Regions from separate parts of the Bradyrhizobium sp. CCBAU 65884 genome, predicted to be linked through region 2. Evidence: predicted binding sites of a transcription regulator. Region 2 holds the regulator's gene; each other region holds the start of a gene.
What was found. The regulator LexA, encoded in region 2, represses DNA repair genes until DNA is damaged. The targets are predictions, from matches to a motif close to TGTTCNNNNTGTGTTCNG.
Positions count from the first base shown of each region.

Region 1: a site for LexA is predicted at 3,555-3,572, ahead of XI03_RS17475 (DNA recombination protein RmuC). Genes of this name have one in related genera too.
Region 3: a site for LexA is predicted at 2,180-2,197, ahead of recA (recombinase RecA). Genes of this name have one in related genera too.

Region 1 is NZ_LBJU01000115.1:86,614-91,790, reverse strand. It holds gene recR (recombination mediator RecR) at 1-228, shown strand, start outside; gene XI03_RS17485 (hypothetical protein) at 256-693, shown strand; gene XI03_RS17480 (AmpG family muropeptide MFS transporter) at 812-2,176, opposite strand; gene XI03_RS17475 (DNA recombination protein RmuC) at 2,325-3,524, opposite strand; gene def (peptide deformylase) at 3,695-4,219, shown strand; gene fmt (methionyl-tRNA formyltransferase) at 4,358-5,177, shown strand, end outside.
Region 2 is NZ_LBJU01000114.1:103,680-108,856, forward strand. It holds gene XI03_RS16870 (alpha-hydroxy acid oxidase) at 1-229, shown strand, start outside; gene XI03_RS16875 (HAD-IA family hydrolase) at 244-867, shown strand; gene XI03_RS16880 (hypothetical protein) at 1,037-1,243, shown strand; gene XI03_RS16885 (molybdopterin molybdotransferase MoeA) at 1,472-2,683, shown strand; gene lexA (transcriptional repressor LexA) at 2,860-3,561, shown strand; gene XI03_RS16895 (hypothetical protein) at 4,136-4,570, shown strand; gene XI03_RS16900 (GAF domain-containing protein) at 4,787-5,177, shown strand, end outside.
Region 3 is NZ_LBJU01000092.1:47,314-52,490, reverse strand. It holds gene XI03_RS07300 (hypothetical protein) at 1-895, opposite strand, end outside; gene recA (recombinase RecA) at 999-2,087, opposite strand; gene XI03_RS07290 (hypothetical protein) at 2,402-2,674, shown strand; gene XI03_RS07285 (hypothetical protein) at 2,941-3,678, opposite strand; gene XI03_RS07280 (transposase) at 4,177-5,079, shown strand; gene XI03_RS07275 (hypothetical protein) at 5,076-5,177, opposite strand, start outside.

The DNA of each region.
Region 1 (5,177 bases), on a different contig from region 2:
ATCGACGCGCTGGTCGCGCGCGCGCATGATTCTCGGGTGCACGAAATCATCCTGGCGCTGAATGCCACGGTGGACGGCCAGACCACGGCGCACTACATCACCGACCTGCTCCAGGACGCCAACGTAAAAGTAACCCGGCTGGCCCATGGTGTGCCTGTCGGTGGCGAGCTTGATTATCTCGATGAAGGTACGCTATCGGCCGCGATGCGGCAGCGTACCCTGTTCTAGCCATCCAGACTTTACGGAACGGACGACATGACGAAACTTTTCGCCACACGCTTGGCTTTGGTCGCGACGATGATGCTGCTGGCGAGCCCGGCCATCTCAGCGCAGCAGGACGACGGGGCGCCGCCGCCGTCCAAGCCCGGCAAGCCGATCAACGCCGGCGAGGTGTTGTCCGGCGAGTTGAATGCCTTGAAAGTGCGCGACGTCAAGAATGCCGGCAAGCGGGTTGCGACCTACCAGATCACGTCCGAGCCGCGCCGCCTGCCGCCGCCGAACGGGCTGTGCAATCTCGAGACCGGGCCCGAGACGTTCCAGCTCGTTCCGAGCGGCGATGCGCAGGCCGCGCAGCTGAAGACGTTCGTCGGCAAGGAAATCTCGGTCAAGGTCGACGAAGTCGCCTGCGCCAGCGATCCCGGCCAGATGAGCGAAGCCGTGATCACGAAGTGGAGCTTGATCAAGAAGCAGTAGGGGGATCAGATCGAGATGCCGTAGGGTGGGCAAAGCGAAGCGTGCCCACCGCCTGTGTCGAATGCTTGGAACGATGGTGGGCACGGTGCAAGTGCGCCTTTGCCCACCCTACAGAGCGTCACACCCTCACCGGCCCCAGCGCCTCGAAATGTCCGCGCTTCTGCAGCCATGCGAGCAGCACCAGGCTCGGGATTGCCACCAGCACGCAGATCACGAAGAACAGCGGCCAGCCCGTGGTGTCCGCGACATAGCCCGCGCTCGACGACAGATATGTTCGCCCCACCGCCGCGAGCGCGGTGAGCAGCGCATATTGCGTCGCCGTGTGCAGCGGGTTCTGGCAGAGCGCCGAGAGGTAGGCCACGAAGATCACGGTGCCGATGGCGCTGGTGAAGTTCTCGGCACAGATCGCGAGCGCCAGCGCCCATTGATTGGTGCCGACCACTGCGAGCCAGGCAAAGGACAAATTGGCCAGCGCCTGCACCACGCCACCGATCCAGAGCGACATTGCCAGCGGATAGCGCCGCGCGACGAAACCACCGGCAAACCCGCCGATCAGGGTGGCGGCGAGGCCGACGCCCTTCACGATCGCCGCATAATCGTTGCGGGTGAAGCCGAGGTCGATCACGAACGGCGCCGTCATCGTGCCCGAGAAGGCATCGGTGAACTTGAATAGCACGACGAAGGCGAGCGCGGCGAGTGCGTCCTTGCGCGACAGGAATTCGGAGAACGCGCCGATCGCCGCGCTCAACACACGCGCAAATGCGGTCTCGGTTTGTGTCGCAGCTTCCGCCTGTGCGGATTGCGCCGGCTCGGTCGCGGCCAGCGCGGTGATCGTGCCGATCAGCACCATCGCGGCCATCACCACATAGCCCCACATCCACGCCGAGGTGCGGGGTATGCCGGTGCCTTCGAAGCCCGAGACGATGAACAGCGCGCCCGCGGTCGAGACCAGCATGCCGATGCGGTAGGCCGCAACGTAAGCCGCCATACCGGCGGCCTGCTCGCTCTCCGGCAGGCTCTCGACGCGGAAGGCGTCGACCACGATGTCCTGCGTCGACGACGTCGTCGCCACCAGCAGCGCGCCCAGCGCGACGTAGAACGGCGAGCGCGCGGGGTCGGTCATCGCCAGCAGCAGGATCGCGACGATCAGCAGCAGCTGCGAAAACACCAGCCAGCCGCGCCGCCGCCCGAACGCGCGGGTGAACAGCGGCACATGCAGCGCATCCACCAGCGGCGCCCAAAGGAATTTCAGCGTGTAGGGCGTGCCGACCAGCGCGAACAGCCCGATCGTCTTCAGGTCAACCCCGGCCTCGCGCATCCACACCAGCAGCGTGGAGCCCGACAGCGCCAGCGGCAGCCCCGAGGAGAAGCCGAGGAACAGCACGATCAGCACCCGGGGCTGCAGGTACACGGCAAGGCTGTCGCGCCAGGAGGGCGCAGGGACGGAGGTCGCGGCGGGGGAGGTCACGTCGGGAGCGGTCATGGGGCGGTGTTAGCAGATTCTGGGGGTGATGCCTCTGCCACAAATCCCGTCATGCCCGGGCTTGTCCCGGGCATCCACGTTCTTGGTGCCGTTGAAAAGTCCGTGGATGGCCGGGACAAACAACAAGCCCGGCCATGACGAAACGGTGTCACTCCCCCGCCTGGAGCTTCCGCGGAAACAGCTCGCCCGCGCCCGCGATCAGCCGCGGTCCCTCGGCCGGCGCGTCCGCCTTGCTGAAATCGAGTTCCTCGATCCGGCCTGCACGCTTCTCGATCTTGTCGGCGGAAATCAGGATCTGGCGGACGTCCTCGTTCGCATCGGAAAAATGCTTCTGCAATTTGACCACGCGATCCCTGAGACGACCCAGATCGTCGCCGAGCTTGATCACTTCAGTCTGAATCTGGTCGGCGGCATCGCGCATGCGCGCGTCCTTCATGATCTGCTGCATGACCTGGATCGCCAGCATCAAGAGCGAGGGCGACACCAGCACCACGCGGGCGCGATAGGCCTTCTGGATCACGTCGTCGAAACCGTCATGGATTTCCGCATAGACCGATTCCGACGGCACGAACATCAGTGCCATCTCCTGGGTCTCGCCGGTGACAAGATATTTTTCCGCGATGTCGCTGACATGCTTCATCACGTCGCCGCGCAGCCGCTGCGTGGCAACGCGCTTCTCCTCGTCGGTGCGGGCGTCGTGCAGCGCCGTCATCGCCTCCAGCGGAAACTTCGCGTCGATGCAGAGCGGGCGCTGGTCTGGCAGGAACACGACGCAGTCGGGCCGCTTGCCGGTCGAGAGCGTGAACTGGAACTCGTAGGCGCCCTTCGGCAGACCGTCCTGGACGATCGCCTCCATCCGCGCCTGGCCGAAGGCGCCGCGCGACTGCTTGTTGGCGAGCACGTCGCGCAGGGTCGTCACCTGGGTGGTGAGATCGGTGAGGTTCTTGTGGGCGCTGTCGATGATGCCGAGCCGCTCGTGCAGCGCGCGCAGGCTCTCCATGGTGTTGCGGGTCGAATGTTCCATCGACTGGCCGACGCGATGGGTGACCGAATCCAGCCGCTCGTTGACCGCGCGCGCCATCTCGGCCTGGCGTCCCGCCAGCGCCTGGGTCATGGCGTCGACCCTCCCTGAGGATTCGCTCTGGGCGTGCAGCACCTGGCTGAGGCGCTCCTCGAGCTCGTCGGCCCGGATCGCATGCGCCATCGCGAGTTCCGCGCCGCGCCGGCCCGAGCGGGCGATCACGACGGCGATCGTCACCAGCAGGGTGAGGACAAGGGCGCCGAAGCCGATCAGGGCATCAATCGTGCGCACCGGCCAGTCGGCCAGCATGAAAATGATCTCGTTCATGGGCCCTTCTAGCGCGATTCGCCGACCTTAGCGAACGAAGAGGGAACGGTTATGGTTAATAGCCCCCTAATTTTTATGGTTAACGAAACCTCAAGTTTTATGGTTAGCTAGGGGTTAACGGGGTTCCCGGCCGGATTGACCGCGTCCGGCGCGCGGCTTAAATCGCGGCCATGGCCCTCAGAGAAATCATCATCCTGCCCGACAGGCAGCTGCGTCTGGTCTCCAAGCCGATCGAGAAGGTCACGCCGGAGATTCGCAAGCTTGCCGACGACATGTTCGAGACCATGTACGACGCGCCCGGTATTGGCCTCGCCGCGATCCAGGTCGCGCAGCCGCTGCGGCTGATCACCATGGACCTCGCCAAGCGCGACGAGAACGGCGAGACCACGCCGCTTCCGCGCGTCTTCATCAACCCCGAGATCATCGCCTCGTCCGAGGAGCTGTCGGTCTACGAGGAAGGCTGTCTCTCGATCCCCGAATATTACGAGGAGGTCGAGCGCCCCGCGAAGGTGCGCGTGCGCTTCACCGATCTCGACGGCAAGGTGCACGAGGAGGACGCCGAAGGCCTCTATGCCACCTGCATCCAGCACGAGATCGACCATCTCAACGGCGTGCTGTTCGTCGACTATCTGTCGAAGCTCAAGCGCGACCGCGTGATGAAGAAGTTCGAGAAGGCCGCCAAGCGCGCGGAGTAACCACGTTCTCCGCCGTCATACCCGGCCTTGTGCCGGACATCCACGTTCTGTGCCGCCGCAGGCCGGAAGAACGTGGATGGCCGGGACAAGCCCGGCCATGACGAGTACGTTGCTCGTTTCCGAGGATTGTCTCGCCACATGCCCCTCCGCCTGATCTTCATGGGCACGCCCGATTTCTCCGTGCCGACGCTGCTCGAGCTCGTCGCGCATGGCCACGAGATCGTCGCCGTCTACACCCGCGCGCCGAAGCCCGGCGGGCGGCGCGGCCTGCAATTGCAGCCGACGCCGGTCGAAGAAGCTGCGCGAAAGCTCGGCATTCCCGTGCGGACGCCGAAGACGCTGAAGATCCAGGAAGCGCTCGACGAGTTCAGCGCGTTCGACGCCGATGCCGCCGTGGTCGTCGCCTATGGCATGATCCTGCCGCAGGCGATCCTCGATGCGCCAAAACTCGGCTGCTACAATCTGCACGCTTCGCTGCTGCCGCGCTGGCGCGGCGCAGCGCCGATCAACCGTGCGATCATGGACGGTGATGCCGAGAGCGGCGTGATGGTGATGAAGATGGATGTCGGTCTCGATACCGGCGACGTCGCCATGGCCGAGCGCCTCGCGATCACGGACAACATGACTGCACTCGATTTGCACGATCGTCTCTCTCGCCTCGGCGCCGATCTCATGGTGCGCGCGATGGCCGCGCTCGGGCGCGGCGGGCTCCAGCTCAAGAAGCAGAGCGAGGACGGTGTCACCTACGCCGCCAAGATCGACAAGGCCGAGGCGCGCATCGACTGGACCAGGCCGGCGCGTGCCGTGCTGCGTCACATCCACGGCCTGTCGCCATTCCCCGGCGCCTGGGCCGAGCTTGCCGGCGTCAGCGAGAATGCGCGCGTCAAGATCCTGCGGTGTGAATTGGCAAAGGGGTCGGGCGCGCCGGGCGAGGTGCTCGATGACAACCTCACCATCG
Region 2 (5,177 bases):
GGTCGGGATCGGCCGGCTGCAATGCTGGGCGCTGGCGGCGGCTGGCGAGGCCGGCGTCGCGCGGATGCTGGAGCTGCTGGAGGACGAGGTGCTGCGCTGCCTCGGCCTTTTGGGCGCCACGTCATTTGCCGAGGTCGACAAATCCTGCCTGCATCCGGCGACCGCCACCAACGCACCGAGCGTGTTCAGCGCATTCCCGCTGTTCGACCACGATCCGTATCGATACTGAGTGAAAAGGACGCAATGACATCGCTCTCTCCCGGCAGCGCGGATGCGCTGCTGTTCGATCTCGGGCGCGTGGTGCTCGACATCGACTTCTCCAAGGCGATCGCCTGCTGGGCGGGACATGCCGGCTGCCAGCCCGAGGCCATCGTCGCGCGCTATGTGCGTGACGAGGCTTACCGGCTGCACGAGGTCGGCAAGATCAGCGACGAGGACTATTTCGCTTCGCTGCGTGCTTCGCTCGGCATCGGCATTTCGGACGCCCAGTTCCTGGAAGGCTGGAACGCGATCTTCGCCGGCGAGATGCCTGATATCGCCGAGCTGCTGCCGCGCGCGGCGAAACAGATGCCGCTCTATGCCTTCTCCAACACCAACCGGCCGCATGTTGACTATTTCTCGAAGGAATATGGCGAACTGCTCGGCCATTTCCGCGCGCTGTATCTGTCGTCCAGCATCGGCCTGCGCAAACCCGACGCGGAAGCCTTCGACCATGTCGTCGCCGCGATCGGCGTGCCCGCAGCACGTATCGTGTTCTTCGACGACCTCGCCGAGAACATCGAAGGCGCGCGGTCGCGCGGGCTGACGGCGGTGCATGTGACGTCGCCGCGCGACGTCGAGAACGCCTTGAAGGCATTGGGCATCTGACGATCTCCGCTCATCGGGAGGCGCCAACGTCGGGCAGCCCTCCCGGAGCCAATTTTGCCCAAAATGAGGAACCAGAGCGCTTTGTGCATTTTTGTACGGAGTTCCGGGAACGGAATGGCCCCTTCCGGACTCTTGAGTCCGTTGGGACTTCTACACCGGACTTATGGACGTGCTGGGCAAAACCTATCTCACCAAGCAAGCCTCTCTCCTGCTTGAATTCGCAAGAACCACCTCGGATTCTGACCTTTCCGCCAAGCTGATCAGCAAGGCCGCCGACCTGAAATCCCAGGCCGATCCGCTACCCGACAAGGATCAAGGGCCGAAGGCTCCCGACGTCGCGCTGGACGACGGGCCGGACCGGCCGAGCGGGAGTTGAGCGATGCCGGCCGTGGCACTCATCATTCTCGTCCTCGCCATGGCCACCCTCCTGCCGATCGGCCTCATTCTCTGGATCATGCCACGCCAAGCCTGAGCCTGCCTTCGATCCAGGGCCGGAAAGCGGCAAGATAAATCGTGCCCGCTCCGCATTTTTGCCTCTGCCCCCGCGCTCGGCTAGAAGACTGTCGGAACATTTCGTCCGAACGTGCCGAGCAGGAGTTTCGCCGTGGCCTTGATGCCGGTTTCCGACGCCCTTGCTGCGGTGCTGGCGGGTGCAGAGCCGCTGCCTGCAGAGATGGTTTCACTCGACGAAGCCTACCATCGCGTGCTCGCGCAGGACGTCGCTGCGCGGCGCACCCAACCGCCCCAGGCGATGTCGGCGATGGACGGCTACGCCGTGCGCGCGGCCGATGCGGCAACGATCGATTCCAGGCTGACGATGATCGGTGAGGTCGCAGCGGGCCGTCCGTTCACGGAAAGGGTCGGCGCCGGCGAAGCCGTGCGGATCTTCACCGGCGGCGTCGTTCCCGACGGCGCCGACGCAGTCGTGATCCAGGAGGACACGATCGCCGAGGGCAAGCACGTAACGATCAAGGAAGCCGCGATCGTGGGTCGGCACATCCGCCCCGCCGGCGTTGATTTCCGCGAGGGTGACGTCCTCCTGCGCAAGGGAACCCGTCTGACAGAGCGCGATCTCGCCCTCGCCGCTGGAATGAATCACCCGCAACTCGCCGTCTGCCGTCGTCCGAAGGTCGCGATCCTCGCCACCGGCGATGAACTGGTGATGCCGGGCGCGACGCCCGGGCACGGCCAGATCGTCTATTCCAACGGCTATGCCCTGCACGCGCTCGCCCGCAGCGAGGGCGCCGAGACCATCGACCTCGGTGTTGCCGCCGATACGCTGGAGGCCACCACCGCCGGCATCCGCCGCGCGCGCGAAAGCGGCGCCGACGTCCTGGTCACGACCGGGGGCGCATCGGTCGGCGACCACGATCTGGTCCAGCAGGCGCTGAAGGACGAAGGCATCGCGTTGGCGTTCTGGAAGATCGCGATGCGGCCCGGCAAGCCGATGATGCACGGACGCTTAGGGACGATGGGCGTCATTGGCCTGCCCGGCAATCCCGTGTCGTCCTACGTGTGCGCCTTCCTGTTCATGGTGCCGCTGATTCGCGCGCTGGCAGGCCGTTCGGTGATTCATCACCATCGCGAGCGCGCCGTGCTGGGCCGCGATCTCGGCGCCAATGACCAGCGCCAGGATTATCTGCGCGCGCGCCTGGAGCTGCGCGACGACGGCACGCTCGTCGCCCTTCCCGTCAGCCATCAAGACTCCTCTCTGCTTGCGAATCTTGCTGCAGCACAGGTACTTCTCGTGCGCGCACCGCTTGCGCCAAAGGCCGAGGCCGGCAGCCCCTGCGAAGTGCTGCGGCTCCCCGTCTGAACTGCGCGGCCACACGCATTCCGCGAGTTTCGCTCTGTTCACGGTAAATTAAGCAGTTGCGGAACATGTATCGAACATATAGTGTCCGTTCATGATTTGTTTCGAGGATGTAGCGGCTTATCGCTGAACTCATCGTCTCGGAATCGAACGACATCAACCGGGGGACTTTGGTCGAGATGTTAACGCGCAAACAATACGAGCTTCTGCGGTTCATCAGCGAACGCTTGAAGGAAAGCGGCGTGCCGCCGTCCTTCGACGAGATGAAGGATGCGCTCGACCTGCGCTCGAAGTCAGGCATCCACCGCCTGATCACCGCACTCGAGGAGCGCGGCTTCATCCGCCGCCTGCCCAACCGCGCCCGGGCCATCGAAGTGATCAAACTGCCGGAGCTCCAGGCTGCCGCCGGCAACCGACGCGGCTTCACGCCAAGCGTCATCGAGGGCAATCTCGGCAAGCTACGCGCGAGCTCCAGCCCGTCCGCGGACGAGGGCGAGCGGCCCGTTGCGGTGCCCGTGATGGGTCGCATCGCGGCCGGCACCCCGATCGAGGCGTTGCAGACCCGCAGCCACACCATCAGCGTGCCTCCGGACATGCTCGGCTCCGGCGAGCATTACGCGCTCGAAGTGCGCGGCGATTCCATGGTCGAGGCCGGCATCCTCGACGGCGACATGGCGCTGATCCAGCGCAACGAGAGCGCCGATACCGGCGACATCGTGGTGGCGCTGATCGACGACGAAGAAGCCACGCTCAAGCGCTTCCGCCGCCGCGGCGCCTCGATCGCGCTGGAGCCCGCCAATGCCGCTTACGAGGTGCGCATCCTGCCGCCGAACCGCGTGAAGATTCAGGGCAAGCTGATCGGGCTTTACCGCAAGTACTGATACCGGAAGTCTTCAGCGCCTCGCGCGCGCCTTCGGTCGGCATCGCCGATCAGAGATTGGAGCGGATTGATGGTCCGCTCCGGCTGGATAGTCTTTCTGGTTCTGCACAGATTGTCCGGCCCCTCCCCCTTTCGCGACATCCTCGGCAGGCCGCGCGAAGCAACATCGCTTCGCGGGCCTTGCGAGTTCGAGGGGGACAGCCCAACTGCGCCAGATCGTTTGAGCGCAGCCGCAGCAACGCTGGTCGCATCATGTCGCATCATCATGTCGGCTAGGACACGGCCGTGATCCAGAAAATCCGCAACGACCGCAATGCAGCGCGCACGCAGCCGAGCTGACGATACTCGGGCTGGCTGGTTTCGCCGGTCGTTGACGCGCGCCTGCCAAATGCACGGAAGCCGACTTTGTTCCTATCGAATTCGGAAAAGATGGAAAAGATAATGTGATCGGGGCTCGCGGATCCCAGCCGCAGATTTGCCTACAACCAAGCAGACCGTCACGTGCTTCCACTCTGGTAGGGGCCTGCGCCTCCGAAAGGGGTGCGGGTCGCTATCTCTGCATAGAGGAGCACCCGATGTGTGACTACAGCCTGCATGCCGTCGCGACGCGCCCCGCAGAAGTCGGCGAGACGATCGTCACGACAACATTCCGCGGCACCTCGACGCGCGGCTTCGCCTCCGAAGCCGATCTCTCCGTCGCGGTCTGCCTGCTGCCGGGAACGGAGCTCGCCTTCGCCGATAACGTCCGTTACGACAACCGCTGGATCTGGACGCGCACCGTCAACTCCCGCGTCGGCAAGTTCGGCAAGATCGATCCGCATATTCCCGATCGCCATCATGATGCGATCGAATTCCCGGACGGCAAATCCGTGCTGGTGACGCAGCTCGTCGAGGGCCAGCGCGCAACCGTGCTGCAACTGCCGGTGACTCAACCGATCGGCGAGCGCGAGCACAAGCCGCAGATCATCGCCGACAGTCGCCCGACGGTCACGCGACTGCCGATCGGCTGACGCCCTCCGGCCCGGCGGGTCCGGGGCCAGGATTGAAATGCCGTCGCCGGCCGATGCCGGCGAGCCCGGTGGGTTTGTGTTTCACGAAATTCGATCGGCGAGCGCCGCCGCACCTCGTCGCCGCACGAAGTTTGGGCCGTCCTGCCTGAATTTTGAACCTCCGCTCCGCAGCCAAATGACCGATGCTGTCGTGGTTTGAGGCGGCGGACACGCTCGATGAAAACCTTTATTCGCGTTGTTGAACTCTGGGTGCCTGACCGGACGCGCATGCGGCTGGAATTCGGCGGCGGCCTTTACGATGAAGGGCTGTCCGCGTTCAAGGCCGTCAGCGAAGAGCTGCACTTCGGATATGACGAGGGGCTTCCGGGCAAGGCCTGGGCCTGCGGCCATCCCGTCATCCTCACGAAATTCGCCAACTCCTATTTCAAGCGGACCGATCAGGCCGTCGCCGCCGGCCTCACCTGCGGCGTGGCGGTGCCGGTGTTTGCAGGCGAATTTCTGCAAGCCGTGATGGTGCTGTTCTGCGGCGACGACGAGGCGCATGTCGGCGCGATCGAACTCTGGCACAACGATCCTGATCTCTCCCACGAGATGGGCCTCGTCGACG
Region 3 (5,177 bases), on a different contig from region 2:
CCTCCCGACCTTCCAGAACCGCTTTGCCAAACTCCGTCAGCGACAGCCGGCTCCGGCGAAAGGCGGCGTTGCGACCGCGCGCGTTGTCCGGATCGAGTGTCGCCAGCTTGCCGTCCAGACCCGCAACCGCTGGCGCAGGGCCGAATGCGAGCCCTTCGAGCAGCGCGCCCAACTCCCACGGATCGAACACACGAGCCTCAGAGGTGCCTGACCGAAACAGCTCATCGGTGCGACTGCGTCCGCTTGCGATGAGTTCGAGAAGCCGCGTCTCGGTCGCCCCCAGTCCCGTCGCTGGCGACGGCAGTTCCGAGAGCAGGTCTTCCATGGCCGGTTTCAGGAAAGACAGCTTGCCGAGCGGCCTATCGAGCAGCCCAACGCAGAGCTCGGGCGTCGGCGCGCGATAGGCCTCCCACGCGAGGGTCGCGCTTTCAAGATCGCTTTCCGCGATATCGAACTGCTTCACGTCACGATGGCGAAGCTCTGAGGGATCTGCTCCGCGCAGATCGAAATCGACGAGTCGTAGTCTCAGACTCTCAGTAAGTGACGGCTCGAAACGCAGGTAATCGAGGATCCAGATCAGCTGCAATTGACTGTTGGGTTCGGGGTCGAACCACAGTTCAATGAGATCGACCCCGTAATTCTTGCAGACCCAGAGCAGGGCACCGGCTCGATCCTGGCGCCTGATGAGGGGCGACTGACGCACGGGGACGCAATCCGACCAGTGCATTTGGTCGACCCACGTCCTGGACTCCCGCCAGCCGAGATAGCGGATGAGGTGGTCAGCCGTCGGAAGTGGCCCCGAAACAAAGCGATAGATGAACGGGATGACCATGTCAGCGCGATCGGCATAGGTGAGGCCAGCGCCGGACGAACTGGTCAGAATCATCCGCTTCATCGTCGGCGCACCTCACCCTACGCAAAACGAAACGGGCACTGACGACGTCGGCAACTCAACGTCTTCAGCGCCCGCTCCTCGCGAAAAACTTTCGTGTTAGGTCTTACTCCTCCGCGGGCTCCTCGCCGTCGGCGTCGCGCTCCGGCGTGCCGGCGAGAATTTGCTCGGCGATCAGGCCGGAGTTCTGGCGGATCGAGGTCTCGATCTTGGCGGTGATGTCGGGGTTGGCCTTCAGGAACGCTTTCGAGTTCTCGCGGCCCTGGCCGAGACGCTGGCTGTCATAGGAGAACCAGGCGCCTGACTTCTCGACGATGCCGGCCTTGACGCCGAGATCGAGGATCTCACCCATCTTGGAGACGCCCTCGCCGTACATGATGTCGAACTCGACCTGCTTGAAGGGCGGCGCCAGCTTGTTCTTGACGACCTTGACGCGCGTGGTGTTGCCGACAACTTCGTCGCGCTCCTTGATCGCGCCGATGCGGCGGATGTCGAGGCGGACCGAGGCATAGAACTTCAGCGCGTTGCCGCCGGTGGTGGTTTCCGGCGAGCCGTACATCACACCGATCTTCATGCGGATCTGGTTGATGAAGATCACCATGGTGTTGGACTTGTTGATGGAGGCCGTCAGCTTGCGCAGCGCCTGGCTCATCAGGCGGGCCTGCAGACCCGGCAGCGCATCGCCCATCTCGCCCTCGAGCTCGGCCTTCGGCACCAGCGCCGCGACCGAATCGATCACCAGCACGTCCACCGCACCCGACCGCACCAGCGTGTCGCAGATCTCCAGCGCCTGCTCACCGGTGTCGGGCTGCGAGATCAGGAGCTCGTCGATGTTGACGCCCAGCTTCCTCGCATAGACCGGGTCGAGCGCGTGCTCGGCGTCGATGAAGGCGCAGATGCCGCCCTTCTTCTGCGCTTCGGCCACCGTATGCAGCGCCAGCGTGGTTTTTCCTGAGGATTCCGGCCCGTAGATCTCGACGATGCGCCCCTTCGGCAGGCCGCCGATGCCGAGCGCGATATCGAGCCCGAGCGAGCCTGACGACACCGCCTCGATGTCCATGGAGCGGTCGTTCTTGCCGAGCTTCATCACCGAGCCCTTGCCGAACTGGCGCTCGATCTGAGAGAGCGCGGCAGCCAGAGCTTTACTCTTGTCCATGGAAGATCCTTCGACGATACGCAGGGCAGTGGCGGACATTGGGTCGTGCTCCTTATGGCGAGGATTCGCGTGAGGGACAAACGATTGGCGAGGCGGCTCGTCGATAAAAGCAACGTACCCTATTTGTTCTAGGTTCGCAATATGTTCTTTTGCGGATTTGGGCGCTGGCCTGATTTAACCCCTAGTGGCCTCAGTTGAATTCGGGGGTGGCCTGATTTGCGGGGGGTAACGAGGACGTTACAACCAGCTCAACCTTTGCTAGCGTGACCGCCATATTCAATCGATTCCCATGCGAGGGGCGGCCAAAACATTGAAAAGACAAATAGATACTCTAGCTATGGTTGGGTCGGCGGATGGCCCAAGATAAAGATTTCGACCTCGTTAAGCATTTCATGTTCCACTTAGTCACCGGCGGCTTGATGTTTCTCATGGCCGGCGCCGTCTCGGCTGGCCTGGAATTGGCCGCGGATTATCTCGACGAGTTCCCGAAACTGTGGCTGCTCGCCATCGTTTTCCATCTGGTGGCGGTTGTGATTCTGGTCTTAGATGTCGGCAGCCTCGTGTTTTTTCTGATGATCCGCACCTATAGGTTCGTAAGAGACACATGGTCCTTAAAGGACGGCTAAGATGAAAAAGATGAGCAGCAAGCGGCAACTCCGACGCAAAGCCTTTACCGGCTCGCTTCACAAACGCGCAGGAACGGGCACGTCAGTAATTGTCCGCACCAAGGCAAAAGCCGAGCAAGAAGCCCGGAGTCTCACCGGGATGGTGAGGGACGATATAGCTCTGTACCTGTCCCCTCTTGCCGCTGTGGCAGACGAGTTTCGTAAGCGACTGCGTGGGACATAGGTCTCACTTAGACATCCGGGACCGCATTGAATTAAAGGCCGCCTCAGTTGGCGGCCTCTTTCTTGTCCGGGTTCATTTTCTGCATCATTTGGAGAATGCCCTCATACTTCTCCAAAATCTCTCGGAGGTTCTTAAGCCCCTCCAAGTCAACCGACGCCTTGATGTTCAGCCGCTCGCCGTTCATGACGACCACTAGCGGCTGATCATCCGACAAGGGCGCCAAATCCTCCGGGCGGGGCGCGCGAGGGGATATCGGTGCTGCAGTGGGTGCTTGTGGTGTCACTAGGGGCTCCGGGGCTACATCGCTCTCGGAATTATACGCCTGAGCCCCACTATCCACAAGCCGCATTGTAGCGAGATAAGTCTTAGCGGCCTTCTCGGCTGCCTCCGGTACAAAGTCCCGTTTAATAAGCCAAAAGCGAAGGTTGTCAGGGCTAACCGCTCCGGGAAAGTCCTTTCGAATGTCTTGGAACAGTTTTGGCCGGAAGGCCAACTGCGACATTGCAGCAGTTCGCTCCGGGGAGCCTTCTGGCGCCTCCAGAGCATGGACGGCTTCGTTAGTGATGCGGATTTCGTCGGCATTACCATCAATCAAGCCATAGGCTCGCAACGCCCCGATCTTGCCCAGCGCCGGCCCGCTCAGGCTGTCGTGGCCAAGGTGCTTTGCCAGCACAGCACGGGACATCTTGTTGCGATGGTCGTTTGCGTATGCCTTCCGAGCGGCTTGCAGGGCCGCGCCTAGGTCCAGCATGGGATAGTTGGGGCTTCGAACCTTTGCCATCGTGTAGGCCCTCCTCCGGCCTGATGGCGGAACTTATCGCAGACAGCCAGAGATAAATCAAGAGATAAAATTCAAATTTATCTCCGCGCGGTCTTGCGTGATGCGCGAATAAATGAGAGATTGATCGTCAAGGAGATCGATCATGCTCAGGAGGGTATGAGCCCCCGGCGCGCTAGCCGAGCAAGGGGGGGGCGAGGATAAAGGAGAGGCCGCCTTCCCGGGGTTCAATCAGGGAAAGACGGCCTCGCAATCGGCTTCGAAGCTGCCCCGTAGTCTAACGGTAGGACGCTCGCTCTTACAGGCCGAGAGGTCCGGGTCCGAATCCCGGCGGGGCCGCCAAGGATACGAATTAGCGGGACCGCTGCGGTTGCAGCCTCAGCGATCCCTAGTCACCCACCCGAGATTGCGCCCCGGGCTAGCGACCAAACTAGAATATACGCTTTGCAGAGCGGGTTTTCTAGAGTCCCCGGGGTCAATCCTAACGAGGATTGCGCCCTCATGAACGTTCTAGCCCGCGAAAAGCAGATTGAAGTCATTGCCGCCCTTTGCGAGGGCGTCGGCATCCGAACCGCCTCCCGCCTGACCGGCGTCAACCGTGGCACCGTCGCCAGCCTGGCCCTCCGCGTGGGCATGGGCTGCATGGAGCTGCACGACCGCATTATGGTCGGCGTGCGCACTGAGCGCCTTGAGCTTGACGAGCTGTGGAGCTTCGTCGGCAAGAAGCAAAAGAACGTCCAGCGTCACGAAATCAACGCCAAGGGCGATCAGTACGTTTTCATCGGCATGGCCGGGACGCAGAAGGCAATCATCAGCTGGGGCGTCGGCAAGCGGAATGCCGAAAGCACCATGGACTTCCTGCACGACCTCCGCAGCCGCGTCATTGGTCAGCCGGAGATTTCAACGGACGGTTTTCACCCCTACCGCGTAGCGATCCGCGACGCCTTCGGCCCGGACGCCTCGCATGGCGTTATCGTAAAGACTTACTCCGTAACTCATCTGGTAAAGGAAGCGCAGGGCCGCTACTCCCCGGCCGCCGTAGTAGCTGTAAGCCGTGACGTAGTATCGGGCCATCCCGATCAGTACGTTTCAACGTCATACGTTGAGCGCCAGAACCTCACGTTGCGCATGGCCTCGCGTCGGTTCACCCGGTTGACCAACGGCTTTAGCAAGAAGCTGGACAACCACGTTGCGGCGGTCGCGCTGTACGTCGCGCACTACAATCTGTGCCGCGTTCATGAGGCACTGCGCACGACGCCAGCGAAGGCGCTGGGGCTCGCTGACAAGGCGTGGAGCATCGCTCAGCTTGTGGATGCCGCGCTTGCTGTGGCCCCCGCGCTACCCACGGAGACCCCGCCGGATCGGCGCCGGAAGTTTGTAGTAATCGAAGGGGGGAAGCCCTAACCGGCGGCCATCGGCGGAGGCTCAGACAGGTCCAATTCCTGCTGGGCAATCGCCGGCATCAGGTCGTTATGTTCTTCGATCCTGAGCATGCGAATGTC